3 regions of the Pseudomonas sp. Hz4 genome follow, and region 2 is predicted to be linked to each of the others. Evidence: predicted binding sites of a transcription regulator. Region 2 holds the regulator's gene; each other region holds the start of a gene.
What was found. The regulator sigma-54, encoded in region 2, starts transcription at its own class of promoters, with help from an activator protein. The targets are predictions, from matches to a motif close to ANTGGCATNNANNTTGCTNT.
Positions count from the first base shown of each region.

Region 1: ACYZTR_RS19060 (CmpA/NrtA family ABC transporter substrate-binding protein) is a predicted target of sigma-54. The motif match lies at 1,906-1,925, and genes of this name have one in related genera.
Region 3: ACYZTR_RS24045 (pilin) is a predicted target of sigma-54. The motif match lies at 2,725-2,744, and genes of this name have one in related genera.

Region 1 is NZ_CM142719.1:4,177,627-4,183,404, reverse strand. Features, by position in the region: gene ACYZTR_RS19065 (ANTAR domain-containing response regulator) at 1-559, opposite strand, end outside; gene ACYZTR_RS19060 (CmpA/NrtA family ABC transporter substrate-binding protein) at 575-1,786, opposite strand; gene ACYZTR_RS19055 (quinone-dependent dihydroorotate dehydrogenase) at 2,016-3,047, shown strand; gene rmf (ribosome modulation factor) at 3,331-3,546, opposite strand; gene rlmKL (bifunctional 23S rRNA (guanine(2069)-N(7))-methyltransferase RlmK/23S rRNA (guanine(2445)-N(2))-methyltransferase RlmL) at 4,075-5,778, shown strand, end outside.
Region 2 is NZ_CM142719.1:1,200,961-1,206,738, reverse strand. Features, by position in the region: gene ACYZTR_RS05350 (KpsF/GutQ family sugar-phosphate isomerase) at 1-736, shown strand, start outside; gene ACYZTR_RS05345 (KdsC family phosphatase) at 736-1,260, shown strand; gene lptC (LPS export ABC transporter periplasmic protein LptC) at 1,268-1,840, shown strand; gene lptA (lipopolysaccharide transport periplasmic protein LptA) at 1,827-2,375, shown strand; gene lptB (LPS export ABC transporter ATP-binding protein) at 2,375-3,100, shown strand; gene ACYZTR_RS05325 (RNA polymerase factor sigma-54) at 3,284-4,777, shown strand; gene hpf (ribosome hibernation-promoting factor, HPF/YfiA family) at 4,851-5,159, shown strand; gene ptsN (PTS IIA-like nitrogen regulatory protein PtsN) at 5,172-5,636, shown strand; gene rapZ (RNase adapter RapZ) at 5,639-5,778, shown strand, end outside.
Region 3 is NZ_CM142719.1:5,228,719-5,234,496, reverse strand. Features, by position in the region: gene ACYZTR_RS24055 (type II secretion system F family protein) at 1-862, opposite strand, end outside; gene pilB (type IV-A pilus assembly ATPase PilB) at 865-2,565, opposite strand; gene ACYZTR_RS24045 (pilin) at 2,791-3,207, shown strand; gene ACYZTR_RS24040 (BON domain-containing protein) at 3,517-3,870, shown strand; gene ACYZTR_RS24035 (DUF2845 domain-containing protein) at 4,060-4,356, opposite strand; gene ACYZTR_RS24030 (DUF748 domain-containing protein) at 4,356-5,778, opposite strand, start outside.

The DNA of each region.
Region 1 (5,778 bases), 3.0 Mb from region 2:
TCATCGCGATGATCTGCTCCGCCACCTGAATCAGCTTCTGCTGCCGGCTCATCGCCTGGCGGCGCATCAGGGTGTAGGCCTCTTCCTCGTTGCAGTCCTTCATTTTCATCAACAGCCCTTTGGCCAGCTCGATGCGCTTGCGCTCGGCCAGTTGCTGGTCGCGGGCGTTGAGTTGGGCGCGCAGGGCCTGGTCGCTTTCAAAACGTGCCATGGCCACATCAAGAATCGGCTGCAAGCGCTGTGCGTGGATGCCTTCGACGATGTAGGCACTGACCCCGGACTTGATCGCCTGACGCATCACATCGGGGTCATGCTCATCGGTAAACATCACAATCGGCCGCGGTTGGTCGCGGCTCACCAGCACCACTTGCTCCATCACATCGCGGCTCGGTGACTCGGTATCGATCAAAATCACATCCGGACGCACCGTTTCGACGCGCGCAGGCAGGTCGATGGTCAGGCCCGACTCGTCGATCACCTCGAACCCGGCTTCGGTCAGCGCCGCCTTCAGGCGACCGACTTTCTTCGCGGTGTCGTTGATCAGCAGGATACGCAACATATTCGCAGTCTCCTGTCAGCGGCTGGCGAGAAGGGGTGAGCTGTCGCTCATGGCGTGCAGCTTGAAGCTGCGGGCATAGCCGGCGGGGTCCAAGCCGTCCCAGACCTTGCCGTCGATCAATTGGCTTCTGCGCATTTCCTGAGCCGGCGCAGCTACACCCACCGCCGTGGCGGCCTCTCGATACAAGTCTAGTTGCTGGACCTGACGGGCCACGCCGAGGTAGTCCGGGTCGTCGCGCAACAAACCCCAGCGGCGGAACTGGGTCATGAACCACATGCCGTCGGACAAGTAAGGCAGGTTGACCTCGCCGTCTGCATGGAAACGCAGGGTGTGCGGATCCTGCCAGCGATTGCCGAGGCCATCGGCGTAGTCACCGAGCAGCCTCGGCGCGATGCAGTCGAGTGGCGCGTCGAGGTATTCGGGCGCACTCAACAGCTTCGCGGTGCTGCAGCGATTTTCCGTGCTTTGTTCGATGAAGCGGCTGGCTTCGAGGATCGCCATCACCAGCGCCCGGGCGGTGTTGGGGTATTGCTCGACAAACGCGCGGGTGCAACCGAGGACTTTTTCCGGATGATCGGGCCAGAGGGTCTGGGTGGTGGCCAGGGTGAACCCCAGGTTCTGCTGCACCGCGCTGGCGGACCATGGCTCGCCGACGCAGAAACCATCGATGCGTCCGGCTTGCAGGTGCGCGACCATTTGCGACGGCGGCACGACTACGCTGTTGACGTCCTGCAGCGGATGAATCCCCTGACTCGCCAGCCAGTAATACAGCCACATGGCGTGAGTGCCGGTCGGAAATGTCTGGGCGAAAGTGAGTTTTGGGCGACTTTGGTGCACGTGCCGGTCGAGTGCTTCAGGACTGGTCACGCCCAAGGCCTGTAAGCCATGGGAGAGATTGATGCTCTGGCCATTCTGATTCAGGCCCATGAGTACCGCCATGTCGGTCGGCGCGACACCGCCGATGCCCAAATGCACGGCATAGATCAAACCGTACAGGCTGTGGGCGGCGTCGAGTTCGCCACTGACCAGTTTGTCCCGCAGGTTGGCCCAGGACGGCTGGCGCTTGAGGTTCAGGGTCAGGCCATAAGGTTGCGCGAAGCCCTGCGTGGCCGCGACCACCACGGAGGCGCAGTCGCTGAGGGCCATGAAGCCGAGGTTGATTTCGGTCTTTTCCGGGGCATCGCTGCCGTTGACCCAGGCCAGAGGGGTGGCTGGAACTTCAATCATCAGTAAACACCTTCCATAAAAAAGCGCCGTACCGGGCTGCTTGCCAGAGCAAGGCCAAGTGACGACGCCTTTGTCTTTCGACTCATCCCGCCGTTGGCATGAGTGCTGATGTCAGTGACGGTGCAAGGCATATGCCATCGCTCACTGATTTTGTCGCGCGCCTCGCCTGCAACCTCGATGCCCGGCTATAATCGCCGCCACTTTTCGTAGCCCAGAGTCAAACCCGCCCATGTACACCCTGGCCCGTCAGCTGTTGTTCAAACTTTCCCCGGAAACCTCCCACGATCTGTCTCTGGACCTGATCGGCGCGGGCGGGCGTTTGGGCCTCAACGGCTTGCTGTGCAAGGCACCGGCGAAGATGCCGGTGACCGTCATGGGCCTGGACTTCCCGAACCCGGTGGGTCTGGCGGCCGGTTTGGACAAGAACGGCGCGGCCATCGACGGTTTTGCCCAACTGGGTTTTGGTTTTGTCGAAATCGGCACCATTACGCCACGTCCGCAACCGGGCAATCCTAAACCGCGGATTTTCCGTCTGCCGGAAGCCGAGGCGATCATCAACCGCATGGGGTTCAACAACCTCGGCGTCGATCACTTGCTGGCTCGCGTGGCGGCGGCCAAGTACAAGGGCGTGCTGGGCATCAATATCGGCAAAAACTTCGATACTCCGGTTGAGCGGGCGGTCGACGACTACCTGATCTGTCTGGACAAGGTCTACGCCCACGCCAGCTACGTGACGGTCAACGTCAGCTCGCCGAATACCCCGGGGCTGCGTAGCCTGCAGTTCGGTGATTCGCTGAAGCAATTGTTGGCGGACCTGGCTACGCGCCGGGCAGAACTGGCGCTGCGCCACGGCAAACATGTCCCACTGGCGATCAAGATTGCGCCGGACATGACCGACGAAGAAACCGCTCAGGTCGCGCAAGCGCTGATCGAAACCGGGATGGATGCGGTGATCGCCACCAACACCACCCTGAGCCGCGTCGGCGTTGAAGGCATGGAGCACGGCGACGAGGCGGGCGGTCTGTCCGGCGCACCGGTTCGCGAAAAGAGCACCCACACCGTGAAGATGCTGGCCGCAGAGTTGGCCGGTCGCTTGCCGATCATCGCCGTGGGTGGTATCACCGAAGGCAAGCACGCGGCTGAGAAAATCGCTGCGGGGGCGAGCCTGGTGCAGCTCTATTCCGGCTTCATCTATAAGGGCCCGTCGTTGATTCGTGAATCCGTAGACGCCATCGCAGCATTGCGCCGAAGGCTGATGTAGATCCCTGTGGCGAGGGGCTTGCCCCCGTTGGGCTGCGAAGCGGCCCTAAAATCAGCCAACTCAGTGAGTCAGATAAAACCCATTCGCTGGATTTACGACGGCTTCGCCGCCGAACGGGGGCAAGCCCCCTCGCCACAATGGTTTCGTCGCAGAATTCGGAGCAGATATAAAAAAGGGCTCCTCGAGGGAGCCCCTGGGCCGGAGCCCGCCGCCCGGATGGGGCGTGCGTGGTTAAGTCATTCAGTCATCAGATTGTCGTGTCGGAGTGTGTTAAGCCCTGTCATTAGCCGACGGCGTGAAGTTCGTTGAGTCTATGGATTCCCGCAGTGCCGGTCATACCGTCCCAGTTGTCGCCGCGTCCTTCTCGCCAGCCGTTAATCCAGGCTTGGCGTACCGACGGTAGAGTAAATGGGCAAAGCTCACGGGATTTGCCACCAACGCCATATTGATATCCGCGCAAAAATGCTCTTTCCAACGGATCACGCTTAAGTCTTCTCATAGGGTGTTGCCCTCACTTGTTGACTGTATTTATCGCGTCGACCTCAATTGAGGTCTGGCAGAAAAACTCCTGCCGTTGGGGCTCGCTGCCGGCGTCGCGAGCCAAGGTGTTGACGTCATTGCGGCGTCAACCTGTGTTGAGTTCTAACCAATGCGTCACATTGAGGGAATGATCGTTTTGTCATAAGGACGTAACTATTAAGGTGGTATGGCCATAAGTAACACGATGTTGTCCCGTGTTTATTGGCAAAACCCCGGTATGATCGGCCCTGCGCTGCATGATGAATTGAATACCTAAGTGAGAATGCCTCCTGTTGAGCAGGGGAACTATTCGACGAAGGGTCGACTTATGACATTTTGTTGCATCAACTTTTTATCTGCCTTTGCATCTAAGCTCTTTTAACCCGAGCAGCAAGGGTGGGACGGCACACCTTCGTGCCACGCGGGCGCTCTTTTAGAAAAGTGCCTGATTGAAAACCGGGCCGGCAATGCGTTGTCGGTTCACTTAGCCAAAGGCTCTGAAATTCCAATGTCCGATCAATTCGAAATCTTCCTCACTTGCCCAAAAGGCCTTGAAGGCCTGCTCATCGAGGAAGCCGTCGGGCTTGGCCTTGAAGAAGCGCGTGAGCACACCTCTGCCGTGCGCGGCATGGCAACCATGGAAACCGCTTACCGCCTGTGCCTGTGGTCGCGTCTGGCGAACCGGGTGCTGCTGGTGCTCAAGCGTTTCCCGATGAAAGACGCTGAAGACCTCTATCACGGCGTGCTGGATATCGAGTGGCAAGACCACATGCTCAACGACGGCACCCTGGCCGTCGAGTTCAGCGGTCACGGCTCGGGCATCGACAACACCCACTTCGGCGCCTTGAAGGTCAAGGACGCCATCGTCGACAAATTGCGCACCCCGCAGGGCGACCGTCCATCCATCGACAAGCTCAATCCGGACCTGCGCATTCACCTGCGCCTGGATCGCGGCGAAGCGATTCTGTCCCTCGACCTCTCGGGCCACAGCCTGCATCAGCGCGGCTATCGCTTGCAGCAGGGCGCGGCGCCGCTGAAGGAAAACCTCGCGGCAGCGATCCTGATCCGTTCCGGCTGGCCTCGCATTGCGGCCGATGGCGGCGCGCTGGCTGACCCGATGTGCGGTGTTGGTACGTTCCTGGTAGAAGCGGCGATGATCGCCGCCGACATGGCGCCGAACCTGCGCCGCGAGCAGTGGGGCTTCACCGCCTGGCTCGGTCACGTCCCGGCGCTGTGGAAAAAACTGCACGAAGAAGCCTCCGACCGTGCCGCTGCCGGCCTGGCCAAGCCACCGCTGTGGATTCGCGGTTACGAAGCCGATCCGCGCCTGATTCAACCGGGCCGCAACAACGTCGAACGTGCCGGCCTGAGCGAGTGGATCAAGATCTACCAGGGCGAAGTCGGGACGTTCGAGCCGCGTCCGGACCAGAACCAGAAAGGTCTGGTGATCTGCAACCCGCCCTACGGCGAGCGTCTGGGTGACGAAGCGAGTTTGCTCTATCTCTACCAGAACCTCGGCGAACGTCTGCGTCAGGCCTGCTTGAACTGGGAAGCGGCGGTATTCACCGGCGCCCCGGACCTGGGCAAGCGCATGGGCATCCGCAGCCACAAACAGTATTCATTCTGGAACGGCGCCTTGCCGTGCAAATTGCTGCTGATCAAAGTCACGCCGGACCAGTTCGTCACTGGCGAACGTCGCACCCCGGAACAGCGTCAGGTCGAGCGAGAGCAAGCCGAAGTCGACGTCGCAGACAACGATGTGGCGCCGGGCAAGTACGAGAAGTACAACAAGAACGGCAACCCGATCAAACCGGCACCGGTGGTGATTGAGCAGCCGCGCTTGAGCGAAGGCGGGCAGATGTTCGCCAATCGTCTGCAAAAGAATCTCAAGGCCCTCGGCAAGTGGGTCAAGCGTGAAGGCATCGACTGCTACCGGGTCTACGATGCCGACATGCCGGAATACTCCATGGCCATCGACCTGTATCAGGATTGGGTTCACGTTCAGGAATACGCCGCGCCGAAATCCATCGATCCGGAAAAAGCCTCGGCGCGTATGTTCGATGCCCTGGCCGCGATTCCGCAGGCCCTGAACATCGACAAGAGTCGCGTGGTGGTCAAGCGTCGCGAGCGTCAGAGCGGCACCAAGCAGTACGAACGCCAAGCGGCACAGGGCAAGTTCGTCGAGGTCAACGAAGGTGGCGTGAAGCTGCTG
Region 2 (5,778 bases):
AGCCAGCCATGGCGACATGGGCATGATCACCCGCGACGACATCATCCTGGCGCTGTCGAACTCCGGCTCCACCAATGAAATCGTTACCTTGCTGCCACTGATCAAGCGTCTGGGCATTCAATTGATCAGCATGACCGGCAACCCTGAATCACCACTGGCGAAGGCTGCCGAGGTCAACCTCAACGTGCGCGTCGAGCACGAAGCCTGCCCGCTTAACCTGGCACCGACCTCGTCGACCACTGCCGCGCTGGTCATGGGCGACGCCCTGGCCGTTGCGCTGCTGGAAGCCCGCGGCTTTACCGCTGAAGATTTCGCCTTTTCCCACCCCGGTGGCGCGCTTGGCCGACGCCTGCTGCTGAAAGTGGAAAATGTCATGCACGCAGGGCGAGAGCTGCCGCACGTTCAACGCGGCACTCTGCTCAAGGACGCATTGATGGAAATGACCCGAAAGGGCCTGGGCATGACCGCGATCCTTGAAGCCGATGGCAAACTCGCCGGGATCTTCACCGACGGCGACCTGCGCCGCACCCTGGACCGTGCCATCGATATCCATCACGCGACCATCGACGAGGTCATGACCGTTCACGGCAAGACCGCCCGTCCCGAGATGCTCGCGGCCGAGGCTCTGAAAATCATGGAAGACCATCGAATCAACGCGCTGGTGGTGGTGGACAAGGAGGACCGACCGATCGGCGCCTTCAACCTGTCCGATCTGCTGCGCGCAGGAGTAATGTGATGAGCACCGACCTGTTGCAACGCGGCAAGAACATCAAGCTGGCGATTTTCGACGTCGATGGCGTACTGACTGACGGACGCCTGTACTTCCTCGAAGACGGCAGCGAATTCAAGACCTTCAACACCCTCGACGGACAAGGCATCAAGATGTTGATGGCAGCCGGCGTGCAGACCGCTATCATCAGCGGCCGCAAGACCCCGGTGGTCGAGCGACGAGCGAAGAACCTCGGCATTCCACACCTGTACCAGGGGCGCGAAGACAAACTGGTGGTGCTCGACGAGCTTCTTGCCCAACTCAAACTAAGCTATGAGCAAGTCGCCTATCTCGGCGACGACCTGCCGGACCTGCCGGTGATTCGCCGCGTCGGCCTGGGCATGGCGGTGGCCAACGCTGCCAGTTTCGTCCGTGAACACGCCCACGGCATCACCCAGGCTCGTGGTGGCGAGGGTGCCGCTCGCGAATTCTGCGAATTGATCCTGCGCGCCCAGGGCCACCTCGATGCGGCCAACGCCGCGTACCTGTGAGCCAACCATGCTGAGTAAAAAGATTCGCAAATTCCTGGTATTCGGTTGCATCGCAGCGATATTCGCGGCGGTCGGCTACTGGAACATCAGCCCGGAACGCTTCCTCGACCAGCCAGTGGCAAAGGTCGATGAAACCGCAATCGACTATTACGCGGTCAACGCCCACAGCGTGCAGTACCTGCCGGACGGTAAACTGCAATACGAAATGACGTCCGACAAGGTTGAACACCTGAAAGCGACCGAAGTGACGCTGTTGACCAATCCCGACCTGAACCTGTTCCGCGGCACCGAGTTTCCCTGGCACGTCCAGAGCGAGCACGGCGAAGTGAACCCCGACGGCACTCAGGTCGAACTGATTGACTCGGTGCGCATCACGCGCTTCGACGAGAAAAACCGCAAGACTCTGATTACCACCACCCGCATGACAGTGTTCCCGCAGCAGCAATATGCGCAGACCGAGCAACCCGTTAGAATCGACGGCGCTGGTGGTGTGTCGACTGGCAAGGGAATGAAAGCGTATTTGAAAGAAAGCAGGATACACCTGCTATCGAACGTAAGAGGACAGTATGAGGTTCGTTAAAACCCTCCCTATTTTGCTCGGCCTGAGCGCAGCACTGGGAAGCGTGAGCGCCTGGGCTCTGCCGGACGATCAACAGCAGCCTATCCGCATCCAGGCGGACGATGCCCAACTGGACGACAAGAACGGCATTGCCACCTATAAAGGTGACGTGATCATCACCCAGGGCTCGATGAAGGTCACCGGCAATACGGTGACCATGACCCGCACCCCAGCCGGCGATATCGACGTAGTGACTTCGGTGGGCAACCTCGCCTACTTCGAGCAACTGCAAACGGCAGGCGATACAAAGCCGGTTCAAGGCTATGGCGTCACTATCCAGTACCACGCCTCGCAAGACCGTGTCGTGCTGATCGACCGCGCCAAAGTCATCGACAAGGACGGCAACGTGACCCAGGGCGAAAAAATCGTCTATGACACCAACAAAAAGCTCGCCAGCGCCGGTCGCGCTACGGGCAGCAAGGTCACCGAGTCGCGTCCGCGGATCGACATGGTGATCCAGCCGAAAAAGAAAACCGAAGAGCAAAAGGCCCCGTAATGGCAACTCTGAAAGCTCAGCACTTGGCGAAGAGCTACAAGAGCCGCCAAGTCGTGCGCGACGTCAGCCTGTCGATCGACAGCGGTCAGATCGTCGGCCTGCTGGGTCCCAACGGCGCCGGCAAGACCACCTGTTTCTACATGATTGTCGGCCTGGTACAGGCCGATCAGGGCCGGGTACTGATTGATGACCTGGATGTCAGCCACCAGCCTATGCACGGTCGTGCGAAGGCCGGTATCGGCTATCTTCCGCAAGAAGCATCGATTTTCCGCAAACTCTCGGTAGCCGACAACATCATGGCCATCCTCGAGACCCGCAAGGAACTCGACAAGACCGGTCGTCGCAAAGAGCTGGAAAGCCTGCTGCAGGAATTCCACATCAGCCACATCCGCGACAACCTCGGCATGAGCCTGTCCGGCGGTGAACGCCGCCGCGTGGAAATCGCCAGGGCACTGGCCACCAACCCGAAATTCATCCTCCTCGACGAACCGTTCGCCGGCGTGGACCCGATTTCGGTGGGCGACATCAAGCAGATCATCTATCACCTCAAGGCCAAGGGCATTGGCGTATTGATCACCGACCACAACGTCCGTGAAACCCTGGATATTTGCGAAACCGCTTACATCGTCAACGATGGCCAACTGATTGCCGAGGGTGACTCTGCCACCATCCTGGCCAACGACTTGGTCAAGGAAGTGTATCTGGGTCATGAGTTCCGCCTGTAAGCACTGAGGTGCCTGGCCAGTCGACCGAGCGCTTGTCTCGATAAAAATGAATACTTTTTTATTGTTACAGCGCTCTAGGCAAACGTTGCAGTTTCAGGCATATAATTTGCTTATGTTTGGCGCTCCGGCGCCCTGTAGTGGATGGCGCATGCGCGCCGGCGAATAAGGTGTTAAGCCCCTGCCATGAAACCATCGCTAGTCTTGAGAATGGGCCAGCAGCTGACGATGACACCGCAGCTGCAACAGGCCATCCGCCTGCTCCAATTGTCGACCCTGGACCTGCAACAGGAAATCCAGGAGGCCCTGGAGTCCAATCCGATGCTCGAACGCCAGGAAGAAGGCGACGACTTCGATAACGCCGACCCCTTGGCCGACAAAGCCGAACAGCCTCCCAACGCCGATGTTTCGGAACCCTCCTACCAGGAAACCGCCCCGACGGTGGACAACCTCGAGGAAGGCGACTGGAACGAGCGCATTCCCAACGAACTGCCCGTCGACACCGCGTGGGAAGACGTCTACCAGACCAGCACCAGCAGCCTGCCGAGCAACGATGACGACGAGTGGGATTTCACCACCCGTACATCGGCCGGCGAAAGCCTGCAAAGCCACTTGCTGTGGCAACTGAACCTGGCACCGATGTCCGACACTGATCGCCTGATTGCCGTGACCCTGATCGACTGCATCAACAATCAGGGCTACCTGGACGAAACCCTCGAGGAGATTCTCGAAGCCTTCGATCCGGAACTGGACATCGAACTGGACGAAATCGAAGCCGTCCTGCACCGCATCCAGCAATTCGAACCCGCTGGCATCGGCGCCCGTAACCTGGGCGAATGCCTGCTGCTGCAATTGCGTCAGTTGTCCGTCAAGACCCCTTGGCTGGTCGAGGCCAAACGCCTGGTCACCGATTACATCGACCTGCTCGGCAGCCGCGATTACAGCCAGCTGATGCGTCGCATGAAGCTCAAGGAAGATGAGCTGCGCCAAGTGATTGAACGGGTCCAGAGCCTCAACCCGCGTCCAGGCTCGCAAATCGAGTCCGGCGAAGCCGAATACGTCGTTCCCGACGTGATCGTACGCAAGGACAACGAGCGCTGGCTGGTGGAACTGAACCAGGAATCCGTACCGCGGCTGCGGGTCAACGCTCAATACGCCGGTTTCGTGCGACGCGCCGACACCAGCGCCGACAACACCTTCATGCGCAATCAGTTGCAAGAGGCCCGCTGGTTCATCAAGAGCCTGCAAAGCCGCAATGAAACCCTGATGAAAGTAGCCACCCAGATCGTCGAGCATCAGCGCGGCTTTCTTGAATACGGCGACGAAGCCATGAAACCGCTGGTCCTGCATGACATCGCCGAAGCGGTGGGCATGCATGAGTCGACAATTTCACGGGTGACCACGCAAAAGTTCATGCATACCCCACGGGGCATCTATGAACTGAAATACTTTTTCTCGAGCCACGTCAGCACCTCAGAGGGCGGTGAATGCTCGTCCACGGCGATCCGAGCGATCATCAAAAAACTGGTTGCCGCGGAAAATCAGAAAAAGCCGTTGAGTGACAGCAAGATCGCTGGTTTACTGGAGGCACAAGGCATTCAGGTGGCTCGCCGCACCGTCGCCAAGTACCGCGAATCCCTCGGGATCGCGCCTTCGAGCGAACGCAAGCGGTTGATGTAGAGCCACGCCACAGCGTTCCAGTGGCAGGCATTTCTGCCTGCCGCTTTATGCACTGGCAACGAAGGAGAGCTGTATGCAAGTCAACATCAGTGGACACCAACTGGAAGTGACCGAACCTCTTCGCACCTACATCGGCGAAAAACTCGAACGATTAGAGAGGCATTTCGACAAGATCACCAACGTGCAAGTCACGATGACGGTCGAAAAGCTCAAGCAGAAAATCGAAGCCACGCTGCATATTCCCGGCAATGAAGTGGTCGCCAACGCGGAGCATACCGATATGTACGCGGCGATCGACGCACTGACCGACAAGCTGGATAAACAACTCAAAAAGCATAAGGAAAAGACCCAGAGCCTCCTCCAGGGCGCAACCGGTCGTTAACACTCCCAACCCATGATCCGACTTGAAAGCATCCTGACCCCCGGCCGTTCCCTCGTGAACGTGCCGGGCGGCAGCAAAAAGAAAGCCCTCGAGCAAATTGCCAACCTTATCCACCGCGAAGTGCCGGATTTGGCGATGCAGGATGTCTTCGAGAGTCTGGTCGCCCGTGAAAAACTCGGTTCCACCGGTTTTGGCAACGGCATCGCCATCCCCCACTGTCGCCTGAAGGGCTGCAACTCGCCCATCAGCGCCTTGATGCACCTCGACGCCCCTATCGATTTCGACGCCATCGACGGCGCCCCGGTTGACCTGCTGTTTGTTCTGCTGGTCCCGGAGGCGGCCACCGACGCGCACCTGGAGCTACTGCGCCAGATCGCCAGCATGCTCGATCGCAAGGAAGTGCGCGAAAAACTGCGCAGCGCTCCGAGCAATGAAGCCTTGTATCAGGTTGTCCTGGACGAGCAAAACGGTCACTAATCATGCGTTTGATCATCGTCAGTGGCCGCTCCGGCTCAGGTAAAAGTACCGCGCTCGATGTCCTCGAGGACAACGGCTACTACTGCATCGACAACCTGCCCGCCGGCCTGCTGCCGGAACTGGCCGAACGCGCGTTGATTCA
Region 3 (5,778 bases), 1.9 Mb from region 2:
GCACCCCGGCGGCGAAGGTGGTCGACAGTGTGCGGGCGTAACGGGCCACGGCAGACTTGTACATCAGCGTGCCAATCAACGGCAGTTTCAGTAACCAGGTGTCCATCCAGTCCCGGAAGCCCTGCGACGTTTTAAAGGCGTGGCGCACGCCGAAGATCAACGCGATCAGCACGCCGAGCATCGCCCACCACCATTGCTGCATGAACTCCGACAGGCCGATGACCATCACGGTGAAGGCCGGCAATTCAGCACCAAACCCTTTGAACACCGACTCGAACTGCGGCACCACTTTGACCAGCAGAATCCCGGTCACAATGATCGCAACAAACACCACCGCCAGCGGGTAGGTCATGGCCTTTTTGATCTTGGCCTTGAGGCTTTCGCTCTTTTCCTTATAGGTCGCCACTCTCTCCAACAGGGTATCGAGAGCTCCGGCCTGCTCGCCGGCATCGACCAGGTTGCAGTAGAGCTCATCGAAGTATTGGGGCTTTTTGCGCAGGGAAGCGGCGAAGCTGTTACCCGCCGCGACTTCCTGTTTTACCTCGTCTACCAGTGTGCGCATGGCCGGGTTATCGAAGCCTTCACCGATGATGTCGAAGGACTGCAACAGCGGTACACCGGCTTTCATCATGGTCGCCATCTGCCGGGTGAACAGGGCAATGTCCTGGGCCTTGATGCGCTTGCCCATGTTGAAAATCGAGGTCGATTTTTTGCGTACCTTGCCAGGATTGATGCCCTGCTTGCGCAACTGGGCCTTGATCAACGCCGGGTTCTGACCGCTCAACTCGCCCGTTATTTTGGTGCCTTTGCGGTCTGTACCTTCCCAGGTGTAGACGCCGATTTTTACTGCTTTGACCGCCATATTCAGTCCTTGGTGACCCGATTGATTTCTTCAAGGCTGGTGATGCCTTGCATGGCCTTGAGCAGGCCCGACGTACGCAGGTCGTTAAAACCGTCCTTACGCATCTGGATGTCGATTTCCAGTGAATTGCCTTCGGCCATGATCAGCCGTTGCAGGTCCGGTGTGTTCTTCACCACTTCATAAATCCCGATTCGGCCTTTGTAGCCGTTGTTGCAGTGATCGCAACCGACTGGCTCATAGATCGTGAATGAGCCGATGCGTTCCTCGGGGAAGCCTTCCTTGAGCAGCGCCTCCCGGGGAATTTCGATGGGTTTCTTGCAATGGCTGCACAATTTGCGCGCAAGGCGCTGGGCAATGATCAGGCTGACCGAGGTGGCAATGTTGAACCCCTGAATGCCCATGTTGTGCAGGCGGGTCAGGGTTTCGGCGGCGCTGTTGGTGTGCAGGGTCGACAGCACCAGATGCCCGGTCTGGGCGGCTTTGATGGCGATTTCGGCGGTTTCGAGGTCGCGGATCTCGCCGACCATGATCACGTCCGGGTCCTGTCGCAGAAATGAGCGCAGCGCCTGGGCAAAGCCCAGTCCCTGCTTGGGATTGACGTTGACCTGGTTGATGCCTTCCATGTTGATCTCCACCGGGTCTTCGGCGGTGGAGATGTTGATGTCCACGGTATTGAGAATGTTCAGCCCGGTGTAGAGCGACACGGTTTTGCCCGAACCGGTGGGCCCGGTCACCAGAATCATCCCCTGTGGCTGCTTGAGGGCGGCCATGTACAGTTCTTTCTGATCGGGCTCATAGCCGAGGGCGTCGATGCCCATTTGAGCGCTGGACGGGTCGAGGATCCGGATCACCACTTTCTCGCCCCACAGGGTCGGCAAGGTGTTGACCCTAAAGTCTATGGATTTGCTCTTGGATAGCCGCATCTTGATCCGCCCGTCCTGGGGCCGGCGCCGTTCGGAGATGTCGAGGCTGGCCATGACTTTCAGCCGCGCGGCGATGCGATTGGCCAGTTGAATCGGTGGTTTGGCGACTTCACGCAAAATACCGTCGGTACGCATCCGCACGCGGTAGGTTTTTTCATAAGGTTCGAAATGCAGGTCGGAAGAGCCGCTTTTGATCGCGTCCAGCAACATTTTGTGGACGAAGCGCACGACGGGCGCATCGTCGGCATCCTGGCCGGCGATGGCGTCCTGTCTGTTGTCATCGATCGACTCGATGTCCACGCCATCGAGGTCAACGTCGGCCATGTCTTCCAGGCCGGTACTTGGGGTATCGAAGAATTTTTCGATGGCGTCGCTGAGTTTATCCTCCTCCACTAGGATGGCTTCAGTGTTCAGCCCGGTGCTGAACTGGATGTCATTGATGGCTTGATGATTGGTCGGGTCGGAAACACCCACGAACAACTTGTTGCCGCGCCGCCAGAGGGGCAGGGCGCGGTGCTGGCGGATCAGTTTCTCGCTGACCAGACCCTTGGGTTGGGTGTCCTTGTCCAGGCAGTTGAGATCAAGCAGTGCCATGCCGAAGTGTTCCGACGCGATCTCGGCGACCTGGCGGCTTTTCACCAGCTTGTTCTGCACCAGGTAGCTGACCAAGGGGGATTTATCACGTTGGGCTTGCTGATACGCCTGTTGCGCGCTTTTGTCAGTGAGCAGCTCGGCCAGGACCAATTGCTTGGCCAGACCGCTAAGGGCGATGTCATTCATTGGGATACCGGACGCAGACAGTTCATGACTTATAGCCTAGTCAAGCGGATGAACCAAACCAGCGACGTTCAGGTGACAAAAAGTGTCAGATAGTGCGGATTCTGGGGGTGGAAAAGGGGGTTGTATCAATCGCACGCCCCGCCAACACGGGGCGTAGGGCTTGGCATGGGCTGTGCTGCGGCTAGTTCAGATCATGAGATTTCGACTCATGCATGGGGCTTGTCTATGAATACTCAAAAAGGTTTTACCCTGATCGAGCTGTTGATCGTGGTGGCGATCATCGGGATTCTCGCGACGTTTGCGTTGCCGCAATATTCCAAGTACCAGGCGCGGGCCAAAGTGACGGCGGGTATTGCCGAAGTTTCGGCGCTGAAAGTGCCTTATGAAGATGTCATCAACTCAGGGTCCGCTGATCCGACCATTGCCAACGTCAATGCGGCTGTTGCTGCTACTCAGAACTGCAACCTTACGGTGACGGGGACTGTTGCTGCTGGTACCGGAACCATTGTATGTACGCTGATCAATGCCCCGGCACCTGTACTGGGCAAGACCGTTACCCTTTCTCGTAGCGCGACTGCCGGTTGGACTTGCGTAACCAATGCCGCCAAGGATTATTCGACTACTGGCTGCCCAGGCGTTTGATTTAGCGCCCGCTGCGCCCTACCTCGCCTTAATGGCGGGGTATTTTTTTGTCTGGAATTTGCTGGTCATCACGCCGGCAAAAAATCCCGACAATTCATGGCTTTAGACCTGCGTTAAAACCCGCAACTTGCATGTCGATAACAGCGGGGTCATGCAATTTGCATGATTCCGAAAATTGGCCATCTTACTAAGCTGATGATTTATAAGGATTTATTTCATGTCTCGAAGTTGGCACAGCGTTCGCAATATCTCTGGTAACCCTGCTGACAAGACACGCAGCAGACTTTATGAAAAACAGGAGTTACTCGTATGAAGAAGTTCGCTATCGCTGCCGCTGCTGCTACCGCGCTGACCCTGACCATGGCCAACGCTGCATTTGCTCAAACCCAAGCCACTCAAGCACCTATGATGCTGGCTGCTGGTGAGGTCACTGAAGCGAAAGAGGATGTTTCCGATACTTGGATCACCACCAAAGTCAAAAGTGACCTGGTGACTGAAAAAGGCATTCCTGGTACCGATATCAAAGTCGAAACCAACAAAGGCGTTGTGTCCCTGTCGTCTACCATTGCGGTGACTGACGCTCAGAAAACCACTGCTGTGGCCATCACCAAGAAAATCAAAGGCGTCAAAGCGGTTTCCGCAGACGGCCTGAAAGCCGATTAAGGCAAGACTTCTCGCCTGGACTGGGAGAAGGCGCGGCAGGCGGGCCGAGCAATACGTCTGCCGCCTCTGGAGAGTTCATGCGAAGGCCATAAGGATGTGGCCATTACAGGCCCCGGCATTCGTGTCGGGGCTTGTTCTATTGTGGATGGGTAAAAACCTCTGTAGCCGCTGGCAGGTGATGGTTAATTCTCAGTTACCGCGCTTGCTGGTGATCTGCTTCAAACGATTACCTTCAAATCGCAGGTACTGATACATCCCGCCGTTGGGTCCGTAGGTCCATTCCTCGACTTGAAATTCTTCCCGTCGGTTAGCGCTGCGCTTGTAGCCCAACAGATCACGGCTGACCGGCTCACCGCATTTGTGCAGCACTTCACTGGACCTGTCCCCGACACTGACCAATTGACTGCCGCAACGCAGGGTATCGGCTGCCGAGGCCTGACTGGCGATCATTGCCAGTGCCAGGCTCATCAGCCATTTCGCGCCGATCACTCGGCATCCAGATGCAGCGGCGTAACCACCCTGCCGTCACTTTCCGCTACGCCAAGGTTAGCGTCGATGAAGTACACGCGGTCATCGGCCAACTGACCCTTGTCGACCAGATAGTCCTTGATGCTGCTGGCGCGTTCCTGACCCAGCTGGCGTAAGAGAACGTCGCTGGAACTCCAGAACTTGATCACGCCCTCACGCATTTTCGCGGTGCGTTCCTCCTTGCCCAGGTCCTTCCATTCAGCGGGCGGCTGCGTCTTCAGGCGCGTGCGGTAGATCCCTTCCAGCAGCGAACCTTTCTCGCCGTCCGGCACTTGCACCAACGAAGCCTGAGCCGGCACTTTGTCACCGCGGCGCTGGAGCATTTTGTAGTAGTTGTACTGGTATTCCCGTTCCAGACGTTGCTCGGCGATCGGTGGGCCATCGCTGCTGGCGGCAGCCGTGCCTTCGATTTCCAGGCGCAAGGCCGGACGTTCCTTGAGGGCCTGGGACAGTTTGACCAATGAACCCTCAGTCTCCTGGCTCAGGTCGCTTGACCCTGGCGCAAACGAGACAGTGCCCAAATCTTGCGAACCACCGCCACTGACCAGCCCGCCAATCATTTTGAACGGCGCGGCGGCGGCTTTGACGATCAGGTTGCGCAGGGTCTGCCAGACAATCGGCATGATGCTGAACTGCGGGTTGTTCAGGTCGCCGGTCACCGGCAGCTCAATGGAAATCTTGCCGTCGACGTCCTTGAGCAACGCGATCGCCAGTTTCAGCGGCAGGCTCACGGCGTCCGGACTGTCGACTTTCTCACCCAGCTGCAACTGCTCGACCACCACTTTGTTTTCGGCCTTGAGCTGGCCCTTGGTGATCAGGTAATGCAGGTCGACATTGAGTCGGCCCTTGCGGATGCGGTAGCCGGCGAACTTGCCGGAGTAGGGCGTCAGCGTGGTCAGTTCCACCCGTTTGAAGCTGGTGGTGATGTCGAGGCTGGCCATCGGGTCGAACGGATTGACCGAGCCCTTGATGGTCACCGGCGCATAGCGGTCGACCTTGCCTTTGATGTCCACGGTCGCAGGTTTCGCCTGACGGTTGTCGATGGTGCCGATCTGCCCGTTGAGCTGTTGAACAGCAGTGGCGAAGTTCGGGGTCAGGCTGAAGTCGGCGAAGTTGGCGGAGCCGTCATTGATGGCGATACCGCCAATGTGGATGCCCAGCGGTTTTTCCTTGCTGGCAGGTTTGGCCGCCGCGGTCTTGGCCCCGGAATCGGCCGGTTGCGGGATCAGCAAGTCATCGACGTTAGTGGTGCGGTCATCATTGATCATGAAGCGCGCATAAGGCTGGAACAGGGTGACCTTGTTGATCGACAGACTGTCGCCGTGTTGGTAATTCAGGCCTTCGAGCACCAACTGCTGCCACTTGAGAAAGTCGCGGGTT